2 regions of the Arthrobacter sp. Y3223065 genome follow, and region 1 is predicted to be linked to the other one. Evidence: predicted binding sites of a transcription regulator. Region 1 holds the regulator's gene; the other holds the start of a gene.
The links. Region 1 encodes LexA, which represses DNA repair genes until DNA is damaged. Its sites were predicted from a motif close to TCGAACANNTGTTCGA; they were not measured.
Positions count from the first base shown of each region.

Region 2: a site for LexA is predicted at 2,346-2,361, ahead of uvrA (excinuclease ABC subunit UvrA). Genes of this name have one in related genera too.

Region 1 covers NZ_JBNHGC010000004.1:30,045-37,865, forward strand. Annotated here, with positions in the region: gene hisB (imidazoleglycerol-phosphate dehydratase HisB) at 1-305, opposite strand, end outside; gene AC5RUK_RS11915 (histidinol-phosphate transaminase) at 360-1,469, opposite strand; gene AC5RUK_RS11920 (LysM peptidoglycan-binding domain-containing protein) at 1,542-1,895, opposite strand; gene lexA (transcriptional repressor LexA) at 2,194-2,943, shown strand; gene AC5RUK_RS11930 (ATP-dependent DNA helicase) at 3,051-5,090, opposite strand; gene hflX (GTPase HflX) at 5,083-6,624, opposite strand; gene AC5RUK_RS11940 (class I SAM-dependent methyltransferase) at 7,056-7,667, shown strand; gene dapF (diaminopimelate epimerase) at 7,678-7,821, opposite strand, start outside.
Region 2 covers NZ_JBNHGC010000001.1:792,962-800,782, reverse strand. Annotated here, with positions in the region: gene AC5RUK_RS03675 (hypothetical protein) at 1-62, shown strand, start outside; gene AC5RUK_RS03670 (DNA topoisomerase IB) at 26-1,021, shown strand; gene AC5RUK_RS03665 (MBL fold metallo-hydrolase) at 1,115-1,759, opposite strand; gene AC5RUK_RS03660 (GntR family transcriptional regulator) at 1,869-2,252, shown strand; gene uvrA (excinuclease ABC subunit UvrA) at 2,451-5,297, shown strand; gene AC5RUK_RS03650 (HAD hydrolase-like protein) at 5,375-6,097, shown strand; gene AC5RUK_RS03645 (lysophospholipid acyltransferase family protein) at 6,094-6,759, shown strand; gene uvrC (excinuclease ABC subunit UvrC) at 6,807-7,821, shown strand, end outside.

The sequences.
Region 1 (7,821 bases):
GTTGCTTCGCCGAACCGGCGGATTCCGGCCTTGCTGCCCAGTGCCTCCTTCAGGGCCTCCCCGATCGTGATGGCGACGTCTTCGACGGTGTGGTGCGCGTCGATGTGCGTGTCTCCGCTGGCCTTCACGGTCAGGTCGACCAGCGAGTGCTTCGACAGGGCGGTGAGCATGTGGTCGTAGAACGGCACGGTGGTGCTGATCTCGGAGCGGCCGGTGCCGTCGAGGTCCAGTTCAACCAGCACGGACGACTCGCTGGTGATGCGTTCGAGGCGTGCGGTACGTCCGGTGGTGGTTTCCACGGTCATGGGAGTCCTTTGACGAATTGGTCGACCGGCGCAAACCGGTTCGCTCTTACTAGTTTAGGAGACGGGGCTCGCCACGAGGGCCTTGATGCCGTCGAGGAAGGCTGTGGTCTCGGCCTCAGTGCCGGCGGTCACCCGCAAGTGGCCGGGGATCCCTACGTCGCGGATCAGCACACCGGCTTCCAGGAGTCCCTGCCACACGGAGCGGGGGTCCTCCAGCCCGCCGAAAAACACAAAGTTTGAGTCGGACGGCGCCGGTTTAAGCCCCAGTCCGGTCAGCCCGTCGACAATGCGGTCCCGCTGAGCCTTGATGTCCTCAACATTGGCCAGCAGGGCATCGGCATGCTCCAAGGCGGCCAGGGCCGTTGCCTGCGTCACCGCCGAGAGGTGGTAGGGCAAGCGGACCAGCCGCAGCGCGTCGGTAATCTGCGGGGCGGCGGCAAGGTACCCTACCCTGGCGCCTGCCAGCGCGAAGGCCTTGCTCATAGTGCGGGAGACAATGAGTCTCTCCCGCCCCGGCAACAAAGTCAGCGCGCTCGGCGTTCCGGCGTGGGCGAACTCGGCGTAGGCCTCGTCCACGATCACGATGGCCTGGGAGGCCTCGCCTGCTTCATACGCGGCCTCCACGACGTCGAGGCCCAGGGCGGTTCCCGTCGGGTTGTTGGGCGAACAAAGAACGACGACGTTTGCGGCGGAGTCGGCCACGGCAGCGGCGGCAGCGTCCGGCGACAATGTGAAGTCTGCCCCCCGCGGAACAGCCACATAATCCGTGTCCGTCCCGCTGGCCAGCAGCGGGTACATCGAATAGGTGGGCGGGAAGCTCAGCAGGGTACGGCCGGGGCCGCCGAAGGCCTGGAGGATTTGCTGCAGGACTTCATTCGATCCGTTGGCAGCCCAGATGTTCCCTGCGGTGAGGCCGTGCCCCAAGTAGCGGGCCAGTGCCGTTCTCAACTTCGTGAACTCGCGATCCGGATACCGGTTCAGGCCCGCGGCCGCGTCGCTAACGGCCGAGACGATGGCCTGACGGACGGCGTCGGGCAGTCCGTGGGTGTTTTCGTTGACATTCAGGAGGACGGGAACCTCCAACTGGGGCGCACCATAGGGCTCCAAGCCCCGAAGATTGTCCCGCAACGGCAGGCGGTTCAGGCGTTCTAACTGCTCACTCACCGGTCCAGTTTAAGCTTCGGCCCGCCCGGGGCAGGAATCGGGCGGGCCGAAGCAGCTCATGTTACGGCTGCCTCAGCGCGCGGACGGGACCAGCAGCTGCTGGCCGGCATGGACGATGTCTCCCTGGAGGCCGTTCAATTGCGCGATCTCGAAAATGACATCGTGAGGGTTGCGGTCGGGGGCGGACCGTACCGCCACGTCCCACAGCGTCTGGCCGCTGCCAACCGTGACAGTTGACGCCGGCCCCGGCCCCAGCCCCCCGGCGGCGGCCATTGCCGGCGCCGTGAAGAAACCGATCAAGGTCAGGGCGGCGGCCGCGGCCAGCATCAGCGGCAGGCCAATCAGCAACAAACGGCCTCTGCGGGTCAGCCGGAGGTTGGTGCTGGTACGGACGCCGGCGGCCTGCGGTGCGAGCTGGGCGGACATGGTGTCACCTTTCCGATTTTCGATCTATTTCGGCTGGTTTCGATCGTCTGGCTGTCGCGTTCGAATATATCTTCGAACGTCTCTCCTACAGTTCTAGCACTGGTGATCGAACATTGTCGAGACTCAGTCGAACAAATGTTTGAAATTCACCACCGCCTCGCCTAGCGTTGGAAGCGTCAAGCGGCGGTAAGAGCAGTGCACCAGCCGCCACCGACAAAACAGCCGAGACAACAATCCATGCGCGGTTCCGCTACCGCAGCACCGGCGCGTGGACCACTACGGGAGACCGGGGCCGGATATGTCCGAAGAGAGCACCACCAAAGCCGGAGCCAGGCGACGCGGCCGACCCGTCAAAGTGGGACGCAGCCTGACGCCGCGGCAGAAGAAGATCCTGGAGACGATCCAGCGATCCGTCATGTCCAACGGATACCCTCCGTCGATGCGCGAGATTGGTGACACCGTCGGCTTGGCGAGCCTGTCCAGCGTCACGCATCAGCTGGCCCAACTCGAGAAGATGGGCTACATCAGGCGCGACCCTAAGCGTCCCCGTGCGATGGAAATCCTGACTCCGCTGACACTCGAGCACGGGGGTGTGGAAATCGTCGGAGTCGATGAACCGCAGCAGCTGCGCAGCTCCAGCGGCGTTGCAGTATCTGAACTCACCACGTCGTCCGACACGGCGATGGTGCCGCTGGTGGGACGGATCGCGGCAGGCGGGCCGATCCTGGCGGATCAGGCGGTCGAGGACGTCATGCCCCTGCCTCGTCAGCTCGTGGGCCACGGCGAGTTGTTCATGCTCAGGGTTTCGGGCGATTCAATGATCGATGCGGCTATCTGTGACGGCGACTGGGTAGTGGTGCGCCAGCAGCACACGGCCGAGAACGGCGACATCGTGGCGGCGCTGCTCGACGACGAAGCCACGGTCAAGACCTTCCGGCAGCGCGACGGACACACCTGGCTGCTGCCGCAGAACACCCAGTACGAACCGATTCTGGGAGACCACGCAACCATCATGGGCAAGGTTGTCTCGGTGATGCGGGCCCTCTGACCCGCCGCAAGCTACTCAGTTCCCCCTCTGCCGGTCAGCGGGAGACTTCGCCCGTGCCCGGTTTGCGGGCGGACGACCGCTCCCGCGTGGCTGCTGCCACGGCCCGTTCAGGCAGCGGCAGCAGCCAGCCTCTCCAGGATCTGACGTGCCATGGCGCCGTCCTTGGTGCTCCAGAAGGGCGGCAGGGCGCTGCGCAGGAAGCCCCCGTAGCGTGCTGTCGCCAGCCGTGAGTCCAGCACGGCCACAACTCCCCGGTCATTGGAGGCGCGGATCAGCCTGCCTGCCCCCTGCGCCAGCCGCACAGCCGCATGGGTCGCCGAAACGGTCATGAAACCGTTTCCCCCGGCCTGCGCCACGGACCGGGTTCGGGCGGTCGTGAGCGGGTCGTCCGGCCGGGGGAACGGAATCCGGTCGATGACCACGAGCCGGCACGCTGCACCGGGAACGTCGACGCCCTGCCAGAGCGTCATGGTGCCAAACAGGCATGCGTCCGGTTCCTCGGCGAATTGGCGGACCAGTGCCGACATCGATGATTCTCCTTGGCACAGGATGGTCAGGTCGGTGCGCTCGCGCATCTCCGCTGCAGCTTCTTCTGCCGCACGCCGCGAAGAAAACAAGCCCAGGGCGCCGCCGCGCGAGGCCAGCAGGAGCTCCTCCAGTTCAGCAAGCTGCTCGGGGCTGGTGCCCCGGCCTGGCTTGGGCAGATGTGACGCCACGTACAGCACGCCCTGCCGGGGGTAATCGAAGGGGCTGCCCACATCAACGCTGGAATAGGCCGGCGCGCCTGCTCCCAGCAGTCCGAGTGACCCGGCTACTGCGTCGAAGGTTCCCCCGACGGACAATGTTGCCGAGGTGAGCACCACCGTGTGTTCGTCGAACAGGCCTTCGCGCAGCCGGGACGCCACGGAGAGCGGCGCTATGTTCAGCGTTGCCGGCTGGTCGTCATTGGCGGCGTAGTCGCCGGTCTCGCCATAAGTACTGGGACGGGTCGCCCAGATGACCTCCCGGGAGTCGGGCGCGGACAGCAGCCGTTCAGCCAGCTCCAGCACGGCAGAGAGCCGTGACCGCGCCATCTGCCGGCCGCCGTCCGCTGCCCCCGCACCCTCCGGCTTGGAATCGGAAAGCGCTGTACGGGCGGCTTCCCGCAGTTGCGTGAGCACCAATTCATGCTCCTCGCGGAGGCCGGCCGCCAACAGCCCGGTCGGCACCGACTGCAGGACGTCCTCCAGGGCGTCGGCCGCGGAGTTCAGCGGTTCCACGCTGATCCCCGTGTGCTTGCGCGCCGTGGAGGCGGCGGTGCGGACCATGGCAGCGGAGAGTTGCCCCGCGACGGCGCTGGTGACGCGGTCCTGCAGCTCATGGGCCTCGTCGATGACCACCACATCGTAGTCCGGGAGCACGGCCACGCCTTCGAAGGCGTTGATGGCCAGCATGGCGTGATTTGTGATCACGATGTCTGCCTCTGCCGCGTGGCCCCGTGCCAGTTCGCTGAAGCACTCGGCCGCCAGGGGACATTTTTGGGCGCCCAGGCATTCCATCGACCCGACGGAGACCTGGCGCCACGCCCGGTCGCTGACACCGGGCACCAGTTCGTCCCGATCGCCGGTTTCGGTCCCCTGTGCCCACTCGCGCAGGCGCACGACCTCCTTGCCCAGTGCGCCCGATGCGCCGGAAGCCGCCGCCGAGCCGGCCGGAGCAGGATGCGGAACGGCGTCCTCGCCCAGGCTGAACAGTGCCGCCGGTGCATCTTCGTCCGGAAAGCCGCCCGCCAGCTTGTGCAGGCAGAGGTAATTGTTCCTGCCTTTGAGTAAAGCGACGTCCAGCGGCCTGGGAAGCTCGTCGGCGACGGCCTCCAAGAGCCGCGGCAGATCACGCTTGACGATCTGCGATTGCAACGCCAGCGTCGCGGTCGAGACGATGGCGGGCTTTTCCCCCTGCAGCGCCTGGACCATGAGCGGCACGAGATAGGCCAGCGACTTGCCGGTGCCTGTGCCCGCCTGCACCAGCAGGTGCTGCCGGCGGTCAAAAGCCTCGGCCACTTTCGCGGCCATCTCATGCTGGCCGGCACGGTGCTGGCCGCCCATCCCCTGCACCGCGACATCAAGCAGCCGCAACGCCTCGCCGGCGGGAACCTGGAGATCAGTCATTCCGGATGAACTGTTCCAGCTCCGATGCCAGGCCCTCGCGCACCATCACGTCGAGGCGCGTACCGTCCTCTCCATGCTCCATGGAGAGGATTTCGGCGTCTTCGTTGTGTAAGCGGCTGATCACTTCGCCCCGGTCGTAGGGCACCAGCAGCTGCAGCTTCACGCTGGGCCGCGGTATCGTCTCGCTGACCAGCCGAAGCAGCTCGTCGATGCCCTGCCCGGTGCGCGCCGAGACCACGACGTGCCGCGGTTCGCGCTGGCGCAGGCGCTCGACCACGAAGGGATCCGCGGCGTCGGCCTTGTTCAGCACCACGATTTCCGGAATGTGCCGCGCTTCAATCTCGGTCAGCACCTCGCGCACGGCGGCGATCTGGCCCTCCGGGTCGGGATGCGAGACATCGACGACGTGCAGGATGACATCGGCGTCGGCGACTTCCTCCAGTGTGGAGCGGAAGGCTTCCACCAGTTGCGTCGGCAACGACCGGACGAAGCCAACGGTGTCGGCGAGCGTGTAACCGATACCATCCGGGGTTTCCGCCCGGCGGACGGTCGGGTCCAAGGTGGCGAAGAGGGCATTCTCCACCAGCACACCCGCATCGGTCAGGCGGTTGAGCAGCGACGATTTCCCGGCATTCGTGTAGCCGGCAATGGCCACCGACGGCACCGCATTCCGGCGCCGGTTGGCACGCTTGGTTTCCCGTGCCGGCTTCATGGCGGTGATCTCGCGGCGCAGCTTCGCCATCCGGGTACGGATGCGCCTGCGGTCCAGCTCGATCTTCGTCTCACCGGGCCCTCGGGAACCGATGCCGCCGCCGGCAGCCCCCACGCGCCCGCCGGCCTGGCGGGACATCGACTCGCCCCAGCCGCGGAGCCTGGGCAGCAGATACTCAAGTTGGGCAAGCTCTACCTGGGCCTTGCCTTCGCGGCTCTTGGCATGCTGCGCGAAGATGTCCAGGATGAGCGCGGTACGGTCAATGACCTTGACCTTCACGATGTCTTCCAAACCGCGGCGCTGCGACGGCGACAGCTCGCCGTCGACAATGACCGTGTCCGCACCGGTGGACATCACAATGTCGCGCAGCTCCTGTGCCTTGCCGGAACCCAGGAAAGTCCCCGGATCCGGCTTTAGCCGGCGCTGAACGATACCGTCCAGCACTTCGGAACCGGCGGTTTCCGCCAGCGCTGCTAGTTCCCGCAGGGAATTGTCCGCGTCGTCGGCCGTTCCTTCGGTCCAGAGGCCGGCGAGGACCACGCGTTCCAAACGCAGCTGCCGGTACTCAACCTCGGTGACATCCTCAAGCTCGGTGGAAAGGCCCGCTACGCGCCGCAGGGCGCGGCGTTCGGCGAGGTCCTGCTGGTCACCGTCGAATTCGGAATGTTCGGCACCAAGTTCGGAGAGAGCCTGTGCTCTGCCGCCGACGCCCGGCTTGCTTCGCGCCGCAGTGTCGCGGGCCAGGATACGGTCGATGACTGCCTGGATCTCATCAGGCGTCATTTCCGGCTCCGGTGTCGGCTGGGGGTGGTTGGTGGTCATGCTCTCCTTCGAAATGTCCGTGGTCCTATCGTAGTCCTCCGGGATGCGCCCGGCAGAGCCCGAAGATGCAGTTTGTGGATGATTCGCCAAAAGTCCTCCTGGCATGGGCCCGGGCGGTGCCGGGCAGGGAAATGCATGGCTGCCGGCGCCTGCGGGTGCGGGGCCGGAGCCACCGGGAGTGCCGGGGCCGTCACGGCTTCTCAAACGGCTGCGCTGGATCATTCAGAAGGGGGAGGCCTTCGGAAACGGTGATTGTCCGGCGGCCGGGGAGGACAGGGCCTCAACCATCGGCACGTTCTGTCCCGGTGCGAACGGGGCAGCAGGCTGCGGCGCAATCACTGTTTTTTCATGCGTTCCACGGTATCAGAGCGGACGCTGCTTAGGTGGGCCTTGATACCGATTCCGCTGTATGCGCACTAATCTGGCCGATTATGGGAACAGAGCACTACTTCAGCGCGCAGCCAGGCAATCCCGAGGTTCGCCGCACCCTCGCCGTCGAGCTGGACGGCCGCATGCGGCAGCTGCAGACAGCCGGCGGCATCTTCAGCCCGGACGGCGTAGACAAGGGCACGGCGGTGCTGTTGGACGAGGTCCCGCCGCCGGCACCGGAAGGCAACCTGCTGGACGTCGGCTGCGGGTGGGGACCTCTTGCGCTCACGATGGGACTGAAGTCCCCCGGTGCCACGGTGCTGGCTGTGGATGTCAACGAACGCAGCATCGCTTTGACCAATGACAACGCCGCGGCCCTGGGACTGGTCAATGTTCGCGCCTGCCGCCCCGAAGAGGTCGACCCGGGCCTGCAGTTCCAAACCATCTGGTCCAATCCTCCGATTCGGATCGGCAAGAGCGAGCTCCACGAACTGCTGTTGATGTGGCTGCCCCGGCTCGCACCGGGGGGCTCCGCCTGGCTGGTCGTCCAAAAGAACCTGGGGTCGGACTCCCTGCAGCGCTGGCTTTCGGCCGAGCTGCCGTCGGGCTATACCGTGAGCCGTGAAAGCACCGCAAAGGCGTTCCGTGTGCTCTGTGTCCGGCGGGCCGGCTGAGGCGCTTTCCTCAGGCCAGGGTGCCTCGGGACACCAGCACGGCAGGGCCGCTCAGCTCCACATGTTCCCGCCCGTCGGCCGCAGGGATGAACCGGACGCGGACGACGCCGCCCGGCACCCCGACCTGCCAGTCGTCGGGAGCGCCCGCACCCGC
Region 2 (7,821 bases), on a different contig from region 1:
TGCGGGTGGACGTTGAAATCCTTCGCTGCAGCTGCGGGTTCAAGATGGAGGTGCCCATCTGAGGCTAAGGCGCAGCAACGTCCGTGCGCCCGGTATCACCCGCCGGCGTCACGGGTCGGGGTTCTCCTACCGCAACCCGGACGGGTCGAAGCCTGCCGGTGACGAGCTCCGAAGGATCAAGGCGTTGGCGGTCCCGCCGGCATGGTCGGATGTGTGGATCTGCCCGGCGCCCAATGGGCATATCCAAGCAGCGGGAACGGACGACGCCGGACGGCGGCAATACATCTACCATCCCCGTTGGCGGGAACTGAGGGATCGGGAAAAGTTCGACCGCTCCCTGGCGTTCGGATCCACCCTGACCACCGCGCGCCGCAAGGTGACGCGGCTGCTGAGGTCCGGAGAACAAACCCGGCAGGTGGCCTGTGCCGTTGCCTTCCGCTTGCTTGACAGCGCGTCATTGCGGATCGGCTCCGAAGTCTACGCCGAAGACAACGGTTCCTACGGGGTTACTACGCTGTTGGCTCGCCACGTGCGGGTGCGCGAGGACACCGTCCGGCTGCATTTTCCCGGGAAGAGCGGGCTGCAGTGGGACGTGGAACTGAAAGATCCGGATATCACCGTCCAGCTGGCGACGGTGCGGGGCCTGAAGGCCGACGATCCGGCCATCGGGTACCGCAACGGCACCGGACACTGGTCCGGGCTGTCCGCGTCGGAGTTGAACGAGTTTATCCACGAACTCTGCGGGCAGGAGTTCAGCGCCAAGGACTTCCGGACGTGGCAGGGAACGGTAACGGCCGCCGTGGCACTGGCCCGCTACAACGGCAGACCGAATCTCACCGGCCGGCGCAAGGCCGTCGTCGCGGCCATGCACGCCGTCTCGGAGAGGCTGGGCAATACGCCCGCCATAGCCCGCAAATCGTACGTAGATCCGCGGCTCGTCGACCGCTTTATGGCAGGACAAATCCCGGACGCGGCAACGTACTCCGCGGCGGAACGCAGCCTGCCGTCCTTCCTCGCGTGACAGGGGAGCGAAAGCAGCCCGCGGCGCTAGAATTAGAGGGCCCCGGCAGGCGGGATTCCCCCCAACGTCCACGTCTGTCGGGGTTGACGCGCCCTACCAGCCGCGCGATTTCCACTCGTCCAGATGGGGCCGTTCAGCCCCGAGCGTCGTACCTGCGCCATGGCCCGGATGGACCACCGTATCGTCCGGCAGGTAGTTGAACACCCGTTCGACCACGTCGCTGTAGAGCGACGCAAACCGCTCCGGATCCTTTTGCGTATTGCCCACCCCACCCGGAAACAGCGAATCTCCGGTAAACAGGTGCGGGGGACCATCGGGTGCGCGGTAAAGCAGCGCCACGGAACCCGGCGTGTGCCCGCGCAGCTTGATGGCTTCCAACGAGAATCCGTCGAACCGGCCGACGTCCTGATGCTCGAGCGCAACGTCAGTCCGCACCTCGATCTCAGGAATATCCTCCGCGCCGGCCGCTGTCTTGGCCCCTGTGGCGGCTACCGCCTCCGGCAAGGCCCGGACATGGTCCCAGTGGCTGTGCGTGGTCACGATCAGGGCGACCTTGGCCGGCTGGTCCGCATCCCCGGCGCCGTCGCGCAGCAGTTGCTCAATGGCCGGAAAGTCGTCGGCAGCGTCAATCAACACCTGGGTGCCGGAAGCCTTGGCTGTCAGCAGATAGACATTGTTGTCCATCTCGGAAACGGAAATGCCGCGGACGGTGACTGCAGGATCTTCGTGAAGCAACATGCTTCCCAGCCTACCGACAGTCGACCCGGACGGCTCAGGATGTCATTCTGGTTGTAGCAGTGGACAGGCAGCCGGATGCTGCGGACACGACGGGGAGCGGGCGCAGGCGATGGAAGCGAGCGAGTTTGACTGGCGGATGAACCGCGACAGCGCCGTGCCGCTCTTCGAGCAGCTCAGGCTGCGGATCATCGAAGCAGCCGACGCCGGCGAACTGCCGGTGGGCACGAAGCTGCCGCCCGTCAGGCGGCTGGCCGATCATTTGGGCGTGGTCCCGAATACCGTGGCACGCGCCTACCGGGAGCTCGAAACTGCCGGCCGGGTGGAAACACACGGCCGGGCCGGTACCGTGGTGAGCGCCGGCGCAGGCAAGGCCCGCCAACAACTGGGCGATGCCGCCGAAGCGTTCGCCCGCGCCGTTCACGGCCAAGGCATCGGCGGCAAGGAAGCACTCGCCGCCGCCAGGGCCGCGTTGGAGCGCCACGGCATCAAGTAGGCGACGCGGCAGGCGGCCGGTGCCTCATAGACGGCGCCCTGCGGACAGCCGCTGTCCGCAGCGGCCTCCGGCCGTGACCGATGCAATACAAGTTCGAACGAATTTTCGATTAGAGTAGATACCGTGCTAAAAGCAAGCGAAACGTCCGTCCCGGCGACCGATTCCGAGTCCGCCACCCCCGTTTCCCGCTCCGCGGACATGTCCCGCCTGGTAGTCAAAGGCGCCCGCGAGCATAATCTTCAGAACGTCAGCGTGGACCTGCCCCGCGACGCCATGATCGTCTTCACGGGACTGTCCGGCTCCGGCAAGTCGTCTTTGGCTTTCGATACGATCTTCGCCGAGGGCCAGCGCCGGTACGTGGAATCGCTTTCCTCCTATGCGCGAATGTTCCTGGGGCAGGTGGACAAGCCTGATGTGGACTTCATCGAAGGCTTGTCGCCGGCGGTGTCGATCGACCAGAAATCCACCAGTCGCAACCCGCGCTCTACCGTGGGAACAATCACCGAGATCTACGACTACCTGCGCCTCCTGTGGGCCCGCGTCGGCCGCCCCTTCTGCCCCCAGTGCGGTGAGCCCGTGGAGAAGCAGACCCCGCAGCAAATCGTGGACCAGCTGCAAGAGCTTCCCGACGGGACGCGCTTCCAGATCCTGGCTCCGGTAGTGCGCGGGCGCAAGGGCGAGTTCGTCGACCTGTTCAAGGAACTGAGCACCAAGGGCTTTTCCCGCGCCAAGGTGGACGGCAAGCTGGTGCAGCTGAGCGAACCGCCGAAGCTGGGGAAGCAGTACAAGCACACCATCGAGGTGGTGGTGGACCGGCTTGTGGCCAAAGAAGGCATCCATCAGCGTCTGACCGATTCGGTGGAGACCGCCCTGGCGCTGGCGGAGGGCCGCGTCCTGGCTGATTTCGTGGATATTGCCGAGGACGAGCCGGGCCGTACTCGTGCCTTCTCGGAACACTTGGCCTGCCCGAACGAACACCCGCTCGCCATCGACGAGATCGAACCGCGCTCGTTCTCGTTCAACAATCCGTTCGGTGCCTGTCCGGCCTGCACCGGTATCGGCAGCAAGCTCGAAGTCGATGTGGACCTGGTGGTCCCGGATCCGGACCGGAGCCTTTCTGAGGGCGCCATCGCCCCGTGGTCATTGGGCAAAGCCACCCAGGAGTACTGGACCCGGCTGCTCGAGGGGCTCTCCCACGAACTGGGGTTCTCCATGGACGAGCCGTGGAAGAACCTGCCGAAGAAGGTCCGGGAAGCCGTACTGCACGGCAAGGACTTCAAGGTCGTGGTGCAGTACCGCAACCGCTTCGGCCGGGAGCGCAAATACAGCACCGGTTTCGAAGGCGCGTTCCAGTACATCCACCGAAAGCATGAGGAAACCGAGTCCGAGTGGGCGAGGGACCGTTACAAGGAGTACATGCGTGAGGTGCCGTGCCCGGAGTGCAACGGGGCGCGGCTGAACCCCGCGTCGCTGTCCGTGCTGATCAACGGCAAGTCCATCGCGGAAGTGTCTGCCCTGCCGCTGCGCGAGGCAAGTTCGTTCCTGGCCGCTCTGGAACTCTCCGCCCGCGAAACCCAGATCGCCCACCAGGTACTCATCGAGATCCAGGCGCGCTTGCGCTTTCTCCTGGACGTCGGCCTGGAGTACCTGAACCTTGAGCGCGCCGCCGGCACGTTGTCCGGCGGAGAAGCCCAGCGCATCCGGCTGGCAACGCAGATCGGCTCCGGTCTTGTCGGCGTGCTCTACGTGTTGGACGAGCCCTCGATCGGCCTGCACCAGCGGGATAACCGGCGGTTGATCGAGACCCTCACGCGGCTGCGCGACCTCGGCAACACCCTGATTGTGGTGGAGCACGACGAGGACACCATTGCCGAGGCCGACTGGATAGTGGACATCGGACCGGGCGCCGGCGAGCACGGCGGCGAAGTGGTCCACTCCGGCTCGCTGCAGGAACTGCTGGACAACACGCGTTCCATCACCGGTGACTACCTGTCGGGCCGGCGCCGGATCGAGCTGCCGGCCAAGCGCCGGAAGATGGACAAGAAGCGCCAAGTGAAGGTGGTCGGCGCCCGCGAAAACAATCTCCGGGGCATCGACGCGTCGTTCCCGCTGGGCATCTTCACCGCCGTCACCGGCGTCAGCGGCTCCGGGAAATCGACTCTGGTCAACGACATTCTGTACAAGGTGCTGGCCAACAAGCTCAACGGAGCCAAGCATGTTGCGGGCCGGCACACCAGGGTGGAAGGCGTGGACCAGCTGGACAAGGTCATCCACGTCGACCAGAGCCCGATTGGCCGCACGCCCCGGTCCAATCCGGCCACGTACACCGGTGTCTTCGACAACATCCGCAAGCTGTTCGCCGAGACCAACGAGGCGAAGCTCCGCGGCTACCTGCCCGGCAGGTTCTCGTTCAACGTCAAGGGCGGGCGGTGCGAGGCATGCTCCGGTGACGGCACGCTGAAGATCGAAATGAACTTCCTGCCGGACGTCTACGTTCCGTGCGAGGTCTGCCACGGTGCGCGGTACAACCGCGAGACGCTGGAAGTCCATTACAAGGGCAAGACGATCGCCGAAGTCCTGGACATGCCGATCGAGGAAGCAGCGGAATTCTTCGCCGCGTTCACCCCGATCGCCCGCCACTTGCGGACCTTGGTGGACGTCGGGCTCGGCTACGTCCGGCTCGGGCAGCCCGCCACCACGTTGTCCGGCGGGGAAGCCCAGCGCGTCAAGCTCGCCAGCGAGCTGCAGCGCCGCTCGAACGGGCGAAGCATCTACGTGCTGGACGAGCCGACCACCGGCCTGCATTTTGAGGACATCCGCAAGCTGCTGCAGGTGCTGCAGGGGCTGGTGGACAAGGGCAACACGGTGATCACCATCGAGCACAACCTCGACGTGATCAAGAGTGCCGACTGGGTTGTGGACCTGGGGCCCGAGGGCGGTTCCGGTGGCGGCCAGATCATCGCCAGCGGTACACCGGAGCAGGTAGCGGCGGCCGAGGGAAGCCACACCGGCCGTTTCCTGGCGGAGGCACTCGGCCACAAGTGAGCCTGCAGGATGGAATAAGATATTCCCCAGCAGGAATGGATTCCGGCGGATCCGCGGATCTGTGGGAAAATGCCCGGGTGACTCAATTGCCTGCGCTGGTACTTTTCGACCTCGACGGAACCCTGGTTGACCCCGCAGGTGCTATCACCACCGGAATAGCCGGCGCCCTCGCGGCGGCCGGACTGCCGGTCCCGCCGCAGAAAGGACTCGAGTCCCTGGTGGGGCCGCCGCTGGGCGAGTCCCTGCGCCGCGCCGGCGTCCCCGAGCACCGGCTCGGCGAGGTCATCGCGTTGTACAGAGCCGGCTACCGCCGGTCCGGCATGGCGGCAAGCCGCGTGTACCCGGGCATCACCGGACTGCTGGAGCGGCTCCTCTCCACCGGCGCGATCCTCGTTGTCGCCACCCAGAAGCCGACCGGACTGGCCCGGGACCTGCTGCGGCTGAAGGGCCTGGAGCAGTATTTTGCAGGAATTTACGGGGCCGAGGGCGACGATCCCGCACCGGCAGCGGGACCAGGACTGGGCAAGGTGCCGATCCTGCAGGCTGCGCTGGACGGCGTCACCGACGCGTTCGGCCCGGTGCTGATGGTGGGCGACCGTCTCTACGACGCGGCCGCGGCGCTCCAGCTCGGCATCCCCGCCATTGGGGTCGGCTGGGGATTCGCCGCCCCCGGGGAACTGGAAGCCGCGGGCGCCGCCGTCGTCGTGCACTCCGCCGAAGAACTTGAGGCCGCTATCGGGCGGCTGGTAGCCGAGCAGCCGGACGGTGTCCTGTCCGGACGCCGGGGACCGGCCGCATGAGGACGTTCGAAGCGACACGCGCCTCGTTCCGCGCCGGGTTGCGGCTCAGCTGCCGGCCGACGATTGAAGGCATTGGGAACTTTCCCGCCGCCGGGCCGGTGATTGTGGCGCCGAACCACCTGTCCTTCTTCGACAGCGTCATCATCCAGGCGATGATGCCGCGCAAAGTTGCCTTCTTCGCCAAAGCCGAATACTTCACCACCCGGGGCCCCAAGGGGGCCGCGATGCGGTGGTTCTTCCACAGCGTCGGCTCGATACCGGTGGAGCGGGGCGAACAGGCGGCCAGCGTGGCTGCGCTGCAGAGCGCTCTGGACGTACTGGAACGCAACGAGGCTTTCGGGATCTATCCTGAAGGAACACGGTCCCGTGACGGCAAGCTGTACCGGGGCCGCACCGGCGTGGGGTGGCTGGCCCTCACCACCGGGGCGCCGGTGCTGCCGGTAGGGCTGATCGGCACCGAACAGCTTCAGCCCGCCGGGAGGATGATGATCCGGCCGAACCACTTCACGGTACGGATCGGCAAGCCGTTGTACTTCCAGCGGACCGGGCCGGAGCACTCGCTGCCGGCGCGCCGGTCAGCCACCGACCAGATCATGGACGCGATTGCCGACCTGACCGGCCAGGAACGCTCGAACAGCTATAACAAAACGCCGTCGGCCTGACCAGCCGGACGGCATTAGGACCCAGGCGAGGAAGGGAGAGACCGGCCATGGCTAATCCTGTTTCCTACCGTCCGCGGACGGGGGAGATCCCGACCAATCCCGGCGTCTACCGCTTTCGGGACGAACACCGCCGCGTCATCTATGTCGGCAAGGCGAAAAACCTGCGGTCACGGCTCAACAGTTACTTCGCCAGCCCCAAGAACCTGCCGCCCAAGACCCACGCGATGGTGCATACTGCGGCTTCGGTGGAGTGGACGATCGTGGGCAGCGAACTGGAGGCCATCCAGCTCGAGTACACGTGGATCAAAGAGTTCACGCCGCGCTTCAACATCATGTTCAGGGACGACAAGTCCTATCCCTACCTTGCCGTGACCATGGGGGAGAAGTTCCCACGCGTGCAGGTGATGCGCGGCGAGCGGCGCAAGGGCGTCAAGTACTTCGGCCCGTACTACCCGGCAAAGGCGATCCGCGAGACCGTGGACACCCTGCTGCGGGTTTTCCCGGTCCGTACCTGCAGCACCGGCGTCTTCAACCGCGCCCAGCGCACCGGCCGGCCGTGCCTGCTCGGCTACATCGACAAGTGCTCGGCGCCGTGCGTGGGGCGGATCTCTCCCGAGGACCACAAGGCCCTGGCCGCCGAGTTCTGCGCGTTCATGGGCGGGGAAGCCGACCGGTTCATCCGGGCCCTGGAGAAGAAAATGGCCGCGGCGGTGGCGGAACTCGACTACGAAACGGCGGCGCGGCACCGGGACGATATCGCCGCGCTGCGCCGGGTCTTCGAACGCAATGCCGTGGTGCTCAGCGAAGACACGGACGCCGACGTGTTTGCCCTGGCCCAGGACGAACTGGAGGCGGCCGTCCAGGTCTTCCACGTCCGCGGCGGCAGGATCCGCGGCCAGCGCGGCTGGGTGGTGGAAAAGGTCGAGGACCAAAGCACCGCCGACCTGGCCGAACACCTGTTGCAACAGGTCTACGGGGACGCCGACGGGCCGGACCGGATCCCGCGCCAGGTCTTGCTGCCGCAGGAACCGGAGAACGCCGCCGAGCTGCAGGCCTGGCTCA